One region of the Alteromonas sp. H02 genome, then DNA from elsewhere that is predicted to be linked to it. Evidence: predicted binding sites of a transcription regulator. Region 1 holds the regulator's gene; each other region holds the start of a gene.
The links. The regulator sigma-54, encoded in region 1, starts transcription at its own class of promoters, with help from an activator protein. The targets are predictions, from matches to a motif close to GTTGGCACGNNNNTNGNNT.

Region 1 (5,136 bases):
CCACCCTGCCTGGCGGCTTTGGTGCGGTAAGAGAAGTGTGTGACACCCTGCTGCAGGCCAACGATAAGTTACAAGGTATTTTAGGAGCCAGTGTATGAGTAAAGTAGGCCTGAGCATTGCCTGCCTGTTTATTCTGGCCACACTGCTTTACCTGCCCGGGTTTCTGGCAGAAGAACCGCTTATCCCCCCGGATCAGGATGTATTGGCCATTACACCCAGTTATAAAGCCCGTAACCTGACCACCACCTTATATAACGAACAGGGTCAGCGCGTGCATGAAGTATTTTCATCTACCATGGAAAACTACGAGCAGCTGGGCTTTGTGTTGTTTTTAGCGCCGCAGTACACCATTTACCAGGAGTCTGGCGAGCCACCCTGGCAGGTAGTCGCCGACGAAGGGACGTTGTATGATAACAATATGATACAACTGGAAAATAACGTAGTGATTGTGAGTAAGGACCAGGCTGACTTTGTACAGCGGGTAACCACAGACTACCTTGAGATAGATTTGGACCAACAAACCATGGTTTCCGACGCCAGGGTGGAAATTTCGGGGCCTGATTTCCTGATATTTAGTAACGGACTTCGCGCCAACCTATTGAATAAAACTTATGAGTTGAATCAACATGTGCAAACGACTTATTCCCCTGCTAACTAGCCTGTCGCTGACGCTCTCGCCGGCGGTGGTCATGGCAGCCAAGTCTGATTTCAAAAAAGACATCGAGGTGTTTTCCGAGTCACAGTTCCTCGACGGTAAGAATAAAAAGTCTATCCTGATTGATAATGTACAGGTTACCCAGGGCTCGCTCAGCATTAAGGCCGACCGGGTAGAAGTAGAAGCTGGCGGCGGCAAGGGCAAGGAAATATTTATCGCTACTGGCAAACCTGCTGTATACAGCCAGACTCTGGACGATGGCCGGGTTGTGGAAGCCCGTGCATTTGAGATCCGTTATGAAGTGGCGAATCGCACTATTTCGCTGGCCGGTGATGCCGAATTGAATCAGAATACCAGTGTCGTAAAAGGTGAAACCATCGTTTACGACATGGAAAAAGAACAACTTAAAGCCACCGGTGACGGCAGCGGCAGTGAAGATGGCCGGGTGCGTACCGTGTTTAGTCTGGAAGATATTGAAGCCGTGCGCGACGAAAGCAAGGCCAGTGATAGCACAGACGACCAACAGGATAATGACAACGAATGACCACCCTGACCGCCACCCACTTAGCTAAGTCGTATAAGTCCCGGCAGGTAGTAAGGGATGTTAGCGTTGAGGTATCTGCCGGCCAGATTGTTGGCCTGTTAGGCCCCAATGGTGCAGGTAAAACCACCACTTTTTACATGATTGTAGGCCTGGTGGCACTGGATAAGGGCGATATTCGCATCGACGAGATGGATCTGACCCGCCAGCCCATGCACGAACGTGCCCGCAACGGAATTGGTTATCTACCCCAGGAAGCCTCTATTTTCAGAAAGTTAACGGTTTTTGACAATATCATGGCAATATTGCAGACACGCAAAGACCTTTCTTCTGCCGAACAGCAAAATGAAGCCGATGCGCTACTTGATGAATTCAATATCAACCATATACGTAATAGTACAGGGATGAGTTTGTCGGGGGGAGAGCGGCGTCGGGTAGAAATTGCCAGGGCACTGGCGGCGAATCCAAAATTTATTTTGCTCGATGAACCCTTTGCGGGAGTTGACCCAATTTCGGTTAATGATATAAAGAAGATCATACAGCATCTTCGTGACCGTGGAATTGGTATCCTGATTACCGACCACAACGTCCGGGAAACCCTCGACGTATGCGAGAAAGCCTACATTGTGAGTCAGGGGGAATTAATCGCCCAGGGCACCGCCGAACAGGTTTTAAGTAATCAAAAGGTCAAGGATGTATACCTGGGTGAGCAATTCAGGCTATAGTTAGATGCATATAGACAACAAATTTTGTCCCGATCAATAATAAGCAAGGCGTTAAGAACAGAAGTAGATGAAACCATCTTTACAGCTCAAATTTAGTCAACAACTTACTATGACGCCACAATTGCAGCAGGCGATTAAACTGCTGCAACTATCTACTCTGGATTTACAACAGGAAATCCAGGAAGCGCTCGATTCAAATCCGTTATTGGAAGTTGATGACAACAGCGACAACGATACGGTTGAGAAAAGTAAACTCGATGCGGAAGCGGATGCCGCAGCAACCGCCAGCACCGAGACCAGCATGGACACCAATGAGGCCCTCGAAAAGAACGAGTTGCCCGACGAATTACCCATCGACAGCACCTGGGATGAATATTATTCGGCCTCCTCAGCGCCAGCGCCAGGCCCTGCTTCCAACGACGATGAGAATGTTTTTCAGGGTGAAACCACCGACAATATTCAGGACCACCTGCTCTGGCAAATGCGCCTCACGCCCTTCAGCGATGTAGACCGTGCCATTGCGATTGCCATTATTGATTCGATTGACGAATCAGGATATTTAACCGTAACAGTTGAAGATATCCTGCAGAGCGTCAATACTGAAGATATGGAAGAACCGGTTGAAGTGGACGAAATTGAATGCGTGCTGAAACGGATCCAAATGTTCGACCCGATTGGTTCAGGCTCACGTACCCCGCAGGAGTGTCTACTGGTCCAGTTAAAACAATTTGCTCCCGACACGCCATGGCTCAAGGAAGCAAAAACCCTGATTGAAGACTATGCCGACCTGCTGGGCAGCAAGGACTATCGCACCTTAATGCGTAAATCACGCCTGAAGGAAGACGATTTGCGTGAAGCAATGCGCTTACTGCAAACCCTTAATCCGCGTCCGGGCAGTGCATTAATTACTCAGGAGCCCGAGTACGTTATTCCCGACGTATCGGTCACCAAGAAAAAAGGCCGTTGGGTGGTTGAACTCAATCCCGACAGCCTGCCAAAACTGAGCGTAAATCAGCAGTACGCTGCCATGAGCCGTCAGGCCCGCAACAGTTCAGATTCCCAGTTTATTCGCTCGCATATGCAGGAAGCCAAGTGGTTTATCAAGAGCCTGGAGTCGCGTAACGAAACCTTGCTCAAGGTTGCTAACTGCATTGTGCAGCAGCAAATGGGCTTTTTCGAACACGGCCCGGAAATGATGAAGCCTATGGTCCTCAATGACGTAGCCGAAATGGTTGATATGCATGAATCTACCATTTCGCGGGTAACCACTCAGAAATACATGCACACCCCCCGCGGTATTTTTGAACTGAAGTATTTCTTCTCCAGCCACGTAGCCACCGAGTCGGGCGGAGAATGTTCATCTACTGCCATCCGCGCTCTGATTAAAAAACTGGTTGCCGCCGAGAAGCCCAGTAAACCACTAAGCGACAGCAAAATTGCTCAATTGTTGGCCGAACAAGGTATAAAAGTTGCCCGGCGGACAATAGCAAAATACCGGGAATCCTTGTCGATTCCACCGTCTAACCAACGCAAGAGCCTTATTTAGGCCGAAATATAAGGAAGACGAACTATGCAAATAAATCTTACAGGTCATCACATCGAGATAACCGATTCTTTGCGTAATTATGTTGATACCAAGTTTAGTAAACTGGAGCGCCACTTTGATCACATATCCAATGTGCATGTGATCCTCAACGTGGAAAAGCTTGCTCAAAAAGCCGAAGCCACGATGCATTTGAGTGGCGCGGAAGTATTTGCCTCGTCAGAAAATCAAGATATGTATGCCGCGATAGACAGTATGGTCGACAAACTGGATCGCCAGGTAATTAAGCATAAGGAAAAGCTCAAAAAGCACTAGGCCCAATTTAACCTTATGAATATTCAAGCCTTAGTTAGCCTGGATCGCACTGAATGTGCGGTCCAGTGCAACAGTAAAAAAAGAATTTTAGAAATCATCAGCGATATTGCTGCCGAAACCAACGCCGAAATTCAAAAAGAAGACGCGCTTAACGCCCTGCTCAGTCGTGAAAAAATGGGCAGCACCGGCATTGGCAATGGCATAGCGTTGCCGCATGGCAGACTGGCTAATCTTTCCAACGTAACAGCCGTGGTAGTAACCACCAACCCAGCCATTGCCTTTGACGCCATTGATGATAAACCGGTTGATATCTTTTTTGCCATTCTGGTACCAGAAAACCAGACCGAGGGGCATTTGCAGACCCTCGCCACGATTGCCGGCAAGTTAAGCCAGAAAAGCATTGTAAAAACCATCCGTAACGCCGAATCGAAGGAACAGGTTATCGCCGCACTATGCGACGAGGCTGCAAATTAGTCCGGCAGGGAGTCTGACAAAACCATGAAACTCATTATCATCAGCGGGCGCTCCGGCTCCGGCAAATCCGTTGCGCTAAGGGCGCTGGAAGATTTAGGCTACTACTGCGTTGATAACATTCCGGTAAACCTGCTCCCCACCCTCACCCATACCGTGGTCGACGAATACGATCAGGTAGCCGTGAGCATCGACGTGCGTAACCTGCCAAAGGATCCCGATGAATTAGTTGAGATTCTCGACTATCTGCCCTCGTCCTGGTCGATGACCATTGTTTACCTTGACGCCAGTGATGACATGCTGGTGAAGCGCTTTAGTGAAACCCGCCGCCTGCACCCGCTGGCCAAATTGAATAAATCCCTGGCCGATGCCATTCAGGCAGAAAAAGAATTACTCGCGCCCATTACCGAGCGGGCCGACCTGTACATTGATACCGACAGATTATCGATTCACCAGCTCGCCGAACTTATCCGCGAACGTATTCTGGGTAAAAAGAGCTCAAGGTTAGTGTTGGTATTTGAGTCATTCGGCTTTAAGCACGGCATACCCAAAGACGCGGATTACGTGTTTGATGTTCGCTTTCTACCCAACCCGCACTGGGAGCCGGACCTAAAGCACCTTACCGGTCTGGACTCCCCGGTAGAAGCCTTTCTGGGTTCACAGCCCATTGTGACCAAGTTTATCTGGCAGATTCAAAACCTGCTAGACACCTGGATGCCCCATCTGGAACGTAATAACCGCAGCTATGTGACCATTGCCATCGGCTGCACCGGAGGCCAGCACCGCTCGGTGTTTGTAGCCCAGTCACTGGCCAAAATATACAGCGATAAGCATCCGGATGTGCAAATCCGTCACCGGGAGTTAAACCGATAATGCGCGTAGAAAA
Region 2 (5,136 bases), 520 kb from region 1:
TTATGGCACCGGCAAATCGCTGAGGTTGACCGAAAGTATTGATGCCGTAAAGTTCTACGGCTTTTTCTGAGTCAATGAGTGTGGCAGTGCCTGACTGGCAAATAATCGTGAGTTGGCTGTGAATATCCATAAAAATCTGGTTAGTGTTTAGTCGATTTATATTACCAGACTATAGCGTGAAAAAAGCAAAAAGCCGACACAAAGCCGGCTTTCTTGCTGAAATGAAGACAGCTGGTTATTTTTTACGTAACCGACGACTTGCTATCATAGCCGTTCCAAACAACAGTAAAAGTGCTGCTCCCGGCGCGTTGACAGGAATCTCCCGGGTGCTAAGACCAATAACTATGTTGTCGAACTCTCCGGCAATGTCACTGGTATTGATAACCAGGGTGTCAAACTGTTCAGCGATTGAAAACGCAATATTGACGTAAGCATTGGAGTCTGGATCTGACTGATTACCCGAATTGCCGCCAAGTTGTGCAAGCAACGAAGAGCCAGTTATGAACGATACTAGAGAACCTCCAGAATAAAACTCGAAGTCATTATATATATCGACAGATCCCCAATAGAATCCAATGTAAGTAATTCCCAACTGGGTTGAAGCTCCGTATAAGCTACTGTAATAGTCTAATAGATTTGTGTAATCAAAAGATATGGTAGCTACACCCTGACCATTATTCGTCGCGTAGCCATAGCAAGTGTTATCGTTTGCCGGTGCCGCAGCAACGCTAGAGACTGAACCTTGCCTAACTGCTATTTCATTACTGTTGCCGGTAATACTTACGCCAATCGGGCTATTATTTAGGCTATTTACGGCACATTTGTTTTCGAATCCAGAGACGGTGTAATCTGTTGAGCCAGGATAAAGAGGATCGCCCGTCGCAATATCAAAGGTTTCAATGAAGTAGTCTGACAGCCCGCCGTTTATGGGGTCCATAAAGGTGCTTGTTATGCCGGAACCATCAGAGGCGCTTACTCCACCAAAGCTGATAGATGCTGCAGAAGATTGATTAGAGGCACTAAAAACCAGTACGACACTGAATAAAAGGGATTTAGTGACCGGGGAAAAACGTTTCATAGAGTCGCTCCTTAATTAATGTCACCAACTATCGGAGCAATGCATTTTTCAGACCAATAAAAAAAACTTAAAAATTCACAAGCTTAAAAAATGACCTTTCGAACAAAAGTTATAAGTGTAAAAAAAGTCGGCACTTAGCCGACTTTTTCTTAGAGGTAACTTTCTCTTTCGTTTATTTTTTTAAACGAGATCTCAGGCCAAGCGCAACCAGGCCGAAAGCGAACAGTGCAAGTCCTGCTGGAGCCGGTACTGGCAATTCACGAGAGCTCAGACCGATTACGATATTGTCAAACTCACCAGCAATACCCGAAGTGTTGATTACTAACGTATCAAACTGTTCTGCAATAGAAAATTCAATCTCTACATAGGTATTTGAAGCTGGATCGTTCTGGTCACCAGAGTCACCATTCAGCTGATTTAGCAGCGACGTACCGGTAATCGTTGTTACTAAAGAACCGCCAGAATAAAATTGAAAATCATTGTAAGTATCAACTGATCCCCAGTAAAACCCTAAGTAGGTGATGCCAAGCTGAGTGTTACCTGGGGCGGCAGCAGAATAAAAATCCAACAAATTGGTGTAGTCAAACTCAACCGTTGCAGTACCTGAGCCATTGTTAGACAGGTATCCGTAACAAGTAGAATCGTTAAGAGGCGCTGCTGCCACTCCTGACACAGAATTTTGACGAACGCCGATTTCGCTTGCATTTCCGTTAACAGAAATACCGATTGGGCTACCGTTAACACTGTTCACTGCGCAGTCGTTTTCAAAACCTGCGACAGTGTATGCAGTTGTGCCTGGGAATCCCGGTACGCCAGTTGCCTGGTCAAATGTTTCAATGAAGTAATCTGGCAGACCGCCGTTGATTGGGTCGATGTACTGACTAGTTAAGCCAGAGCCATCAGATGCCGCTACGCCATTGTTAAAAATAATTGTTGCTGCGTTAGATACACCAGCAAAGCCTAAACCGATTACTGCACTTAAAGACAACGCCTTGGTGAATTTGGAAAATTTTTTCATATTACTGTCCTCTGTACTAAGAAAGTTACCACGACAAAGGTAATGCATGGGCTATGCCAAAAATGAAAAGTCTATTTTTATCAGGGGGTTGCGTGTTTTTGGTTGGGTGTGGTAAGTACGCTTTGTAAAATTTTTTGACATGTTTTTTTGTTCATTAGCCGTTCGCTTTCAACTGTTAAGAAATTGAACGGCTAATGCAAATACCTTAGCTATTTTCTTTTATCTGTTTATTTACCTGAATCTGAATATCACGAAGCATATATTTAAAGCTTGGAGCGAGATCGCGGAGCAAGATCTCTGCGTTGATATAATAAGGCGCGCGCTGGCCATGATACTCGATCGTCGGACCAATCTTAATGTACTTAATCCCAAGAAAACGCATGCTCCTGGCTAAACGGGGCTCCATCATTACAAAGGCGTGCTGAATACCTTGCGTAAGTGCTAGTGAGGCGGCAGAAAGATAAAGTCCGATGGCTATAAACGGAAAGCATCGTAGTTCAGCTTCGGAGTAAGTCGATTCGTTAATTGCACCAGTGGCGGCACCGGCAAACTTATCCATGGCCCGTCGTCTGAAGTGAGCTGGAACAGCAAGCCGCGATATTTCACAGATTTCGTGGCGTTCAAAGTGGTTTGGTGTAAATTCGTCATGAGATATGGAGTGAAGACAATACTTCTCCAAAGGCAAAAGCTGTCCTTCCTCACAAGGTGTAACTAACCTGACAGTACCTGCGAAGGCGTCGGACCCAATGTGCTTAATAAGGCAATACTGAGCAAATGCATCAAACTCATCCATTTCCATTTGATCAGGTCTTAATGGTTCGAAGCCAAGCTCTTCACAATACACATTATGGCGAATCTTATAGACTTCTTCTTTCAATTCGCCGGTATTCGCAACGACAGGCGTTAAGAAAGTAGAGAAATGCTTGGAGATAGCCGTCGCCTCGCGTAAGCGCTGGTAAGACTGCCATAGCTTGGAAATTTTTGCGCTCGTACTCTTAAACACCGTCACCTCTTCCGTCCGGGCTTGTGATAATCTTCATATTTCGTATGTGGATGCGCTGCATCTATTATTCTTTATGTTCCCTAATAATACCACTAAAAATGCATACTCAACGCTATTTACACTAATTACTAGGTTGCTGTATCTGCCAGCCTCCAGTTTCATAAAGCAACCCAAAGTATTCATATAGTGCTCTCTCAGTATGATAGATACTAGCAATAGACGGAATATTCAATGTTACCTCGTATGTTGGCGGGCTCAGATGTTCTACCGGCACTGGAACAAGGTGGTTAAATCCAATTTGTCTCGCCTGGTACAATAACCTGCGCATATGCGTGGCTGAAGTCACTACCGCAATAGGAATATCACCGGTAAGGTTAAACAGTGCTTGAAGTTCCTGTTTTGTATTATGGCCAAGAGGCAGGGCAGTAACAGAAGAAGTGACCAGATGAGATAGAAATTTTTGGGCTTTCTCTGCATACACAATGTTTCTATCCCTTAAAAAGTTACCTCCGGTAACAATGATCGGTTTATTCTTGTAAACAGACATTATGGCCGTCTGAGTTAAGCGGGTTAATGAACATTGATGCCAGTTACTGGCTTCAGGTAAATCTTTACCGTAATAATAACAACCAGGAGTGAAAATATACTCCACCTGATGCCAGGCTGTATCTGATTTTTTTAAAGGTGGGTAGGCATATTCCAGTGGTGCAAGTAACCAGTTACTAAATGTATACTGACTGGCAAGCAGCAACCATGTACAACCGCTTATAAATATCGGATAAGTGTATCTGGAGAACCTCTTTGAATAATAGCAAGCCAGGGCGGCAAACAGCAGAATGAAAAAGAGAACGACTGGCGAGATAAGTTGCTTAACAATAAATTTTAATGTGTCTATATCCACAATTATCGTTCCCTGATTAACAGGATGATATAGTCAATGATTTAAAAGCGAGTTGCAATGAAGAATATCTTTCTGTTTTTGTTATTTATCTTTTTGTCAACCTCTCTTGAGGCGAATCAGTCGATGGTGGAGGTGATAAAAAAAGTGAAACCTTCTGTGGTTGGGGTGGGTATAACTACGCCGATGAATTCGCCAGCAAATCAATTGCAGGGGACGGGGTTCGTTATCGGCGATGGACATTATATTGCTACTAACTATCACGTTGTATCAACGCCTTTGGATCCGGACGTAGTGCAGTATCGTTCCGTTTATGCAGGAAATGCGAAGAATACGAGAACGTACCGTGCTGAGGTAGTTGATATTGACCCTGCTCATGATCTGGCCATTCTGAAAATAGACACTAAATTGACTCCACTGAAAGTAGCGTCTGATGACTTTGTTCCAGAAGGCACTCATATTGCCTTCACCGGGTTCCCTATTGGAGCTGTTTTGGGTCTGTATCCTGCAACTCATCGAGGCATGATTGCCGCGATAACCCCCGACGCTATTCCGGCGCGCCGTTCCGATCAGCTATCTATTAATATGCTCGACAGATTACAAAAGGTATTTCTAATCTATCAGTTGGATGCGACTGCCTACCCAGGAAACAGTGGTAGCCCGATGTATCTCAGTGAATCCGGAGTTGTAGTTGGCGTTATAAACAAAGTATTTGTAGCCGAGACGAAAGAGTCAGTACTAAGTAAACCGTCTGGAATCTCATACGCTATTCCCGTTATGCATTTGCGAAAGCTTGCAGCAAAGTCTAATATAGCGCTTTAGTGAGAGGGCGCCTGGATTGTTACTGTCGGTAATTTTTACAAAAAGGCAGTAATTAGTACCCTGAAATAATAAAATTCATTTACTATCATGATGTTAGAGAGTTGGCATGATTTATTCATGATGCTTTAAAATTGGTCTGCATATGTTTAGCAGGCCGCTTTTCAATGGAAGACAAAAGTTATCAGTATGGGTATTGAACAAAATCAATCATCAGTGACAAAACGTCGTCAGTTTATAAAAAAAGCCGGTGCTGGTGTGGCGGTATCGTCACTTCCCATGAAATCAGTATGGGGAGCGTGTTCAGTATCAGGTGTCAT
Region 3 (5,136 bases), 130 kb from region 1:
TGCCTGTTGCTATCATCGCCGCCACAACCTCCGGTTAACAGGGTAACACCCAATAAAATAACAAGTAAAAACCGATACATAGTTTGCTCCTGAACCATAAGGCATTTTCGCAGCCTCTTCAGAAACGTCAGTGCAAGCATAGTGCCTGATTTGTAATGGTATTTACTTGTTGAAATGTAATGAGTTTATCTGCGCGGGTAGTGGCTTTTGCCATAGTTGACAGTCACCGATTAATGCACTGACAAGTATGACATAATGGCTGGATTAGCTGTCGGTGATAAATTTATCACCAAGTAAGTTAGCGCCCATGTAGCCAACTTTAACGTAGATCAGCGCGCCTTCCTCACCGGTAAAAGGGGTATGCTGACTGTACCGGGGATTGCGGATCCAGCTACCGGCGGGATAACTACCGTGCTCGTCGTTAAAAACACCTTCCAGTACCAGGATCTCCTCACCGCCGGGATGCACGTGCCCGCCAAATTGTGTGTTCGGCGCCCATTTTACCAACGCGGTACTAACGCCATTATACTCATGTAAAGGCAGAACGCTTAAGCCATCAGCCTGGCCGGGAAGCCACTCACTTTGCTGAGTTTTAATGGTTAACTGCTCCAGGTCATTGTGAGCAAACTGCCAGAGCTTAACCAGAATGGTGCATCCGTCTGCAGAAAATGGCGTGTGTGAACTGCCCGGCGGATTGCGCAGATAGGTGCCGGCAGGGTAATCACCATGTTCATCACTAAAGGTACCACTTAATACGTAAATTTCTTCACCGCCGTCGTGGGTGTGGCCACTATAGCCCGCACCGGGTTGGTAGCGCACTATGCTGGTGGCTCTGGCTACCTCTTCGCCAGCACGGTCGAACATCATGCGGCTCACGCCTTTCAGGGGGGAGGGGATAAACTCGTACTCTGAAGGCCGGATAACCACTCGCTGACGAAAATCACTGTTTATTTGCATGACTTAACTACTCTGAAACGCTGAGATTGGTTGATTGTACGTAAAGACCGGCGAAAAGCTCAACTCGTTGCGAGCGGTACACGAATAAGATAGATTTATATAAATTATAATTTATTGATTCGGCAACTATTTGCTCAGCAGGCCCGCATTTTGACCAGCCCTGATTTTCTCTCCGTACTACCTATTATTGTTACTCTGGCTCTCGCATTATATTCCAAACACGTGGTGATTGGCTTGTTTGGCGGGGTATTGACCGCTGTGGTCTTGCTCACCGGCTGGCATCCTCTTGAGGTGTTGTCGACGCTCATAAAAACACATCTGGTTGGTACGTTGACCGACAGTTATAACGCCGGTGTGATTGTGTTAATGGTGTTTATTGGTGGCTTTGTGGCGCTTATGGAGAAGTCCGGTGGCGGGCCGGCGTTTGCCAGTAAGATGATCGGGGTGATCGCCAGTAAAGCGAAAGCGCAAATAGCGGCCTGGTGTGGCGGTATCTTTATTTTTTATTCTGATTTGGGTACCCCACTGATCATCGGCCCGGTATTTCGGCCGCTGTTTGAAAAGCTCAGGGTGTCGCGGGAAAAGCTGGCATTTATTATCGACTCTACGGCCTCGCCGGTTGCCATACTGGTGCCCTTCATCGGTTGGGGGATCTACATCATGGGTTTACTGCAAAAAGAATTCGATCAGGCTGGTAAATCCCTCGATAGCTGGCAGGTGTTTATTGGGGTTATCCCTTATCAATTTTATGCCCTGCTTGCGATTGCTGTAATCCCTCTTATGGTGTGGCTAAAAGCCGATATTGGCACCATGGTACAAGCAGAAATAAAAGCGACACAGGCGCCGACGACAGCAAGCAGTGGCGTGAAACAGGGTCAGGATTTTGAGGCTTTCACCCATCACAACGCCCGTGCTCGCTTTGTGTTTTTGCCGCTGTTAGTGATGGCTGCGGTGCTGCTATTAATGCTCGTGCCCCTTGGCTTTCCGTTTTCCAGCGTAACCAGGCTCGGTATTCAGAGCCGCCCTTGCCAGTGCGTATTTTCTGGCGGCGTGTACGCTTATTGGCCTGATGGCCTGGCATCAGGTTCGCCCAGCCCTGGAAGGCGTAACACTCTATTTGCAGGGCATGAGCGGTATGATGCAAGTGATCATTGTACTGGTGCTGGCGTGGACATTGAGCTCATTGGGGCATGAGCTTGGCACGGCGGCCTACATTGCCGAGCAGGCGCAGCGCGGATTTCCGGCATGGTTGTTACCGCTGGTGGCTTTTCTGCTGTCGGCGGTTATTTCCTTTGCCACCGGTTCATCCTGGGGCACTTTTGCAATCATGCTACCTTTGGTGATCCCTACGGCGTTTGCTATTGAAGCTCCGCTATTGGTGAGCATTGGCGCGGTGTTATCCGGTGGCTTGTTTGGCGACCACTGTTCGCCCATATCGGAAACCACCATATTGTCGGCCACCGGTGCGAGTTGCCGTCAGTACGACCATTTCAGAACGCAATTGCCTTTTGCGCTGATTAACGGCGGGATTGCAATGGTGGCGTTTACCATTGCCGGATGGGTGGCAAGCCCATTGATTTGGGGTGGGGCTCTTTTCGTTCAACTGGTAGTGCTTACTTTCTTAAGGCGCATAGTGTAAATTTGAGGCATAAAAAAAGCTGACCGAAGTCAGCTTTTTTAATATATCAGTAACTTACTTTTTACGGCGTAAACGTAAACCGATGGCTGCCAGGCCAAGCAGTAACAGAGCATTGCTAGCCGGGCTGGAAACCAGAACCGGGCGCTGACTAAGACCAACAACGATGTTGTCGAACTCACCTGCAATACCAGTAGTGTTGATCACCAGGCGATCAAATTGCTCTGCGAATGAAAAGTCAATGTTCACATATACGTTTGAACCAGGACCGGTTTGGTTACCCGCACTGCCACCCAGAGCACTGAGTAGACCACTACCCGTAATGCTGGACACCAGGTTACCGCCAGAGTAAAAATTGAAGTCGTTGTATCTGTCAACTGAACCCCAGTAGAAACCCAGATAGGTAATACCAGTGTCTGCGTTGGCTGCCAGTAACTGACTGTAGTCAAAAGTAAAGCTCGCAGAACCACTGCCATTGTTGGTCAGGTAAGCGAAACAAGTCGTATCATTGGCAGGTGCCGCAGCAACACCAGAGACAGAGCCCTGACGAACACCAACATCACTGCTTGGTGGTGTGACTAAAACGCCAGCAGGGCCACCGTTAACACTGTTTACCGCACACTCCTGGTCGAAGCCAGCATCGTTATAAGCAGTTGAACCCGGAAACATAGGATCGCCAGTTGCCTGGTCGAAACTCTCGATGAAGTAACCTGGTAAACCACCTGTTAACGGGTCGATGTACTGACTTGTTAAACCAGAACCGTCATTTGCTGCATCGTAGGAAAAAGATATTGATGCGGCATTTGCTGATAATGAACCGAATACTAATGCGCCACCAATTGTCATTACCTTAGCGACTTGGCTCAACTTTTTCATGTTTTGTTCCTTAAATTCAGGAGAATTAAAATACACTAAAGTATAAGCTATTATTGTGCCATGTTTAATTCTTTCATATTTATCAGTTATTTGGTTTTTATTTCGGCTGAGCTTTATATCTGTGTGTAAAATATTCTGACATGGGGTGGTTGATTTTTCGCCAGTCAACATGCGCTTCAGTTTTGTTTGTAAGTTATTATGTTTTACTAACGTTAGTTGCCGTAGTCATTATTCGATATTCGCGTAATGAGTTACCTACGTCAGTCATGCTGTTTACTACCCTAAGACGCCAGCAATTTGCTGGGTTAATTTTCGCAACATAAAAAGGTTTGTCAGCCTTTCATCCGTTACATCAATAGTACACCTGTTTTTAAGGTCAGCTTTTTGATCGCACCGTTTTTTTATCTCTTGAAATAGGATTATTCAGCTACGCGCTTTTTGCTCATTAAGGCGAGGCCTGAACCAGGTAAGGCCAAAACCGCAGGGGTCGGCATTTACGACTACACTATTACTAACAGAAGAATAACGGTTGATCTGGTGCAAAACGGCGTTAAGCGTGTTGTTCGTAATGCCGTTGTACAGGCCAGTATTTAGAGTGTTATGAGTGATGTAATTAGTACAGTGGGGGCTGGTCTGGGTGGTCTGGGATTGTTTATTCTTGCCATCGGCTTGATGACAGACGGGCTTAAAGCGGTAGCAGGTTCGAGCTTGCGGCATATATTGTCGAGTTGGACGAAAACACCGGTGCGCGGCATCTTCAGTGGCTTTCTGATGACTGCCATTGTGCAATCGTCCAGCGCTGTAACCGTTGCATCATTGGGCTTTGTGAATGCCGGCCTGCTCAATATGCGCCAGGTACTGGGGGTTATCTTTGGTGCCAATATTGGCACCACCATGACCGGCTGGTTAGTGGCGATACTTGGCTTTAAGCTCAATATCGAAGCCTTTGCCTTACCGCTGGTTGGAATAGGCATGATGTTTAAACTAACCCAGCAGCAAGGCAGGTTGGCGGCCGTTGGCCAAACGCTGGTGGGCTTTGGGTTATTCTTTATTGGCATTGGCGTGTTGAAAGAAGCTTTTGATGGCGTGATGCCGTCCTTTCCCATCAGTCAGTTTGCGGCCGAAGGGGTTGGTGGAATACTCATTTACTTGCTGGTGGGCGTTATGATTACGGTGCTTACACAGTCTTCCAGTGCCTCAATCGCCCTGACTATTACGGCGGCAGGCAGTGGAATGATTGAGATGTACTCTGCGGGCGCGATGGCCATAGGGGCGAACATTGGGACAACCTCTACAGCGGCTTTTGCTGCCGTTGGCGCAACCTCGGCAGCCAAGCGGGCGGCGGCTGCTCAGGTGCTGTTTAATTTGGTAACGGCTGTCATTGCGCTATTGATACTACCGGTGTTGTTTTATCTAATCCATCAGATCAGTGACGCTCTGGAACTGGATGCCGATCCCGCATTTTCTCTGGCGTTGTTTCATACGTTGTTTAATTTTATGGGGATACTGTTGATGTATCCTTTTATCGGCCAATTGGCCCATTGGCTGGAGAAACGTTTTCGCAGCCGCGAAGAAACAGAATCCGAGCCGTTATATCTTGATAAAAACATTGCCCGGACGCCGGCACTTGCCATTAATGCGTTACTGAATGAACTCGTGGCGCTACA

Region 2: AC566Q_RS17430 (Npun_F0296 family exosortase-dependent surface protein) is a predicted target of sigma-54. The motif match lies at 2,139-2,157, and genes of this name have one in related genera.
Region 3: AC566Q_RS19215 (Npun_F0296 family exosortase-dependent surface protein) is a predicted target of sigma-54. The motif match lies at 3,514-3,532, and genes of this name have one in related genera.

Annotation. Positions count from the first base shown of each region.
Region 1 covers NZ_CM185021.1:4,261,764-4,266,899, forward strand. Annotated here, with positions in the region: gene kdsC (3-deoxy-manno-octulosonate-8-phosphatase KdsC) at 1-98, shown strand, start outside; gene lptC (LPS export ABC transporter periplasmic protein LptC) at 95-658, shown strand; gene lptA (lipopolysaccharide transport periplasmic protein LptA) at 690-1,199, shown strand; gene lptB (LPS export ABC transporter ATP-binding protein) at 1,196-1,921, shown strand; gene AC566Q_RS19785 (RNA polymerase factor sigma-54) at 1,989-3,467, shown strand; gene hpf (ribosome hibernation promoting factor) at 3,492-3,779, shown strand; gene ptsN (PTS IIA-like nitrogen regulatory protein PtsN) at 3,795-4,253, shown strand; gene rapZ (RNase adapter RapZ) at 4,278-5,123, shown strand; gene AC566Q_RS19805 (HPr family phosphocarrier protein) at 5,123-5,136, shown strand, end outside.
Region 2 covers NZ_CM185021.1:3,741,638-3,746,773, reverse strand. Annotated here, with positions in the region: gene AC566Q_RS17440 (FAD-binding protein) at 1-130, opposite strand, end outside; gene AC566Q_RS17435 (Npun_F0296 family exosortase-dependent surface protein) at 236-1,078, opposite strand; gene AC566Q_RS17430 (Npun_F0296 family exosortase-dependent surface protein) at 1,251-2,096, opposite strand; gene AC566Q_RS17425 (PEP-CTERM/exosortase system-associated acyltransferase) at 2,302-3,099, opposite strand; gene AC566Q_RS17420 (YdcF family protein) at 3,221-4,000, opposite strand; gene AC566Q_RS17415 (S1 family peptidase) at 4,058-4,819, shown strand; gene AC566Q_RS17410 (hypothetical protein) at 5,006-5,136, shown strand, end outside.
Region 3 covers NZ_CM185021.1:4,135,815-4,140,950, reverse strand. Annotated here, with positions in the region: gene AC566Q_RS19235 (DUF2202 domain-containing protein) at 1-80, opposite strand, end outside; gene AC566Q_RS19230 (cupin domain-containing protein) at 265-957, opposite strand; partial or broken gene AC566Q_RS19225 (sodium:proton exchanger) at 1,324-1,764, shown strand; gene AC566Q_RS19220 (Na+/H+ antiporter NhaC family protein) at 2,027-2,596, shown strand; gene AC566Q_RS19215 (Npun_F0296 family exosortase-dependent surface protein) at 2,651-3,469, opposite strand; gene AC566Q_RS19210 (Na/Pi cotransporter family protein) at 4,070-5,136, shown strand, end outside.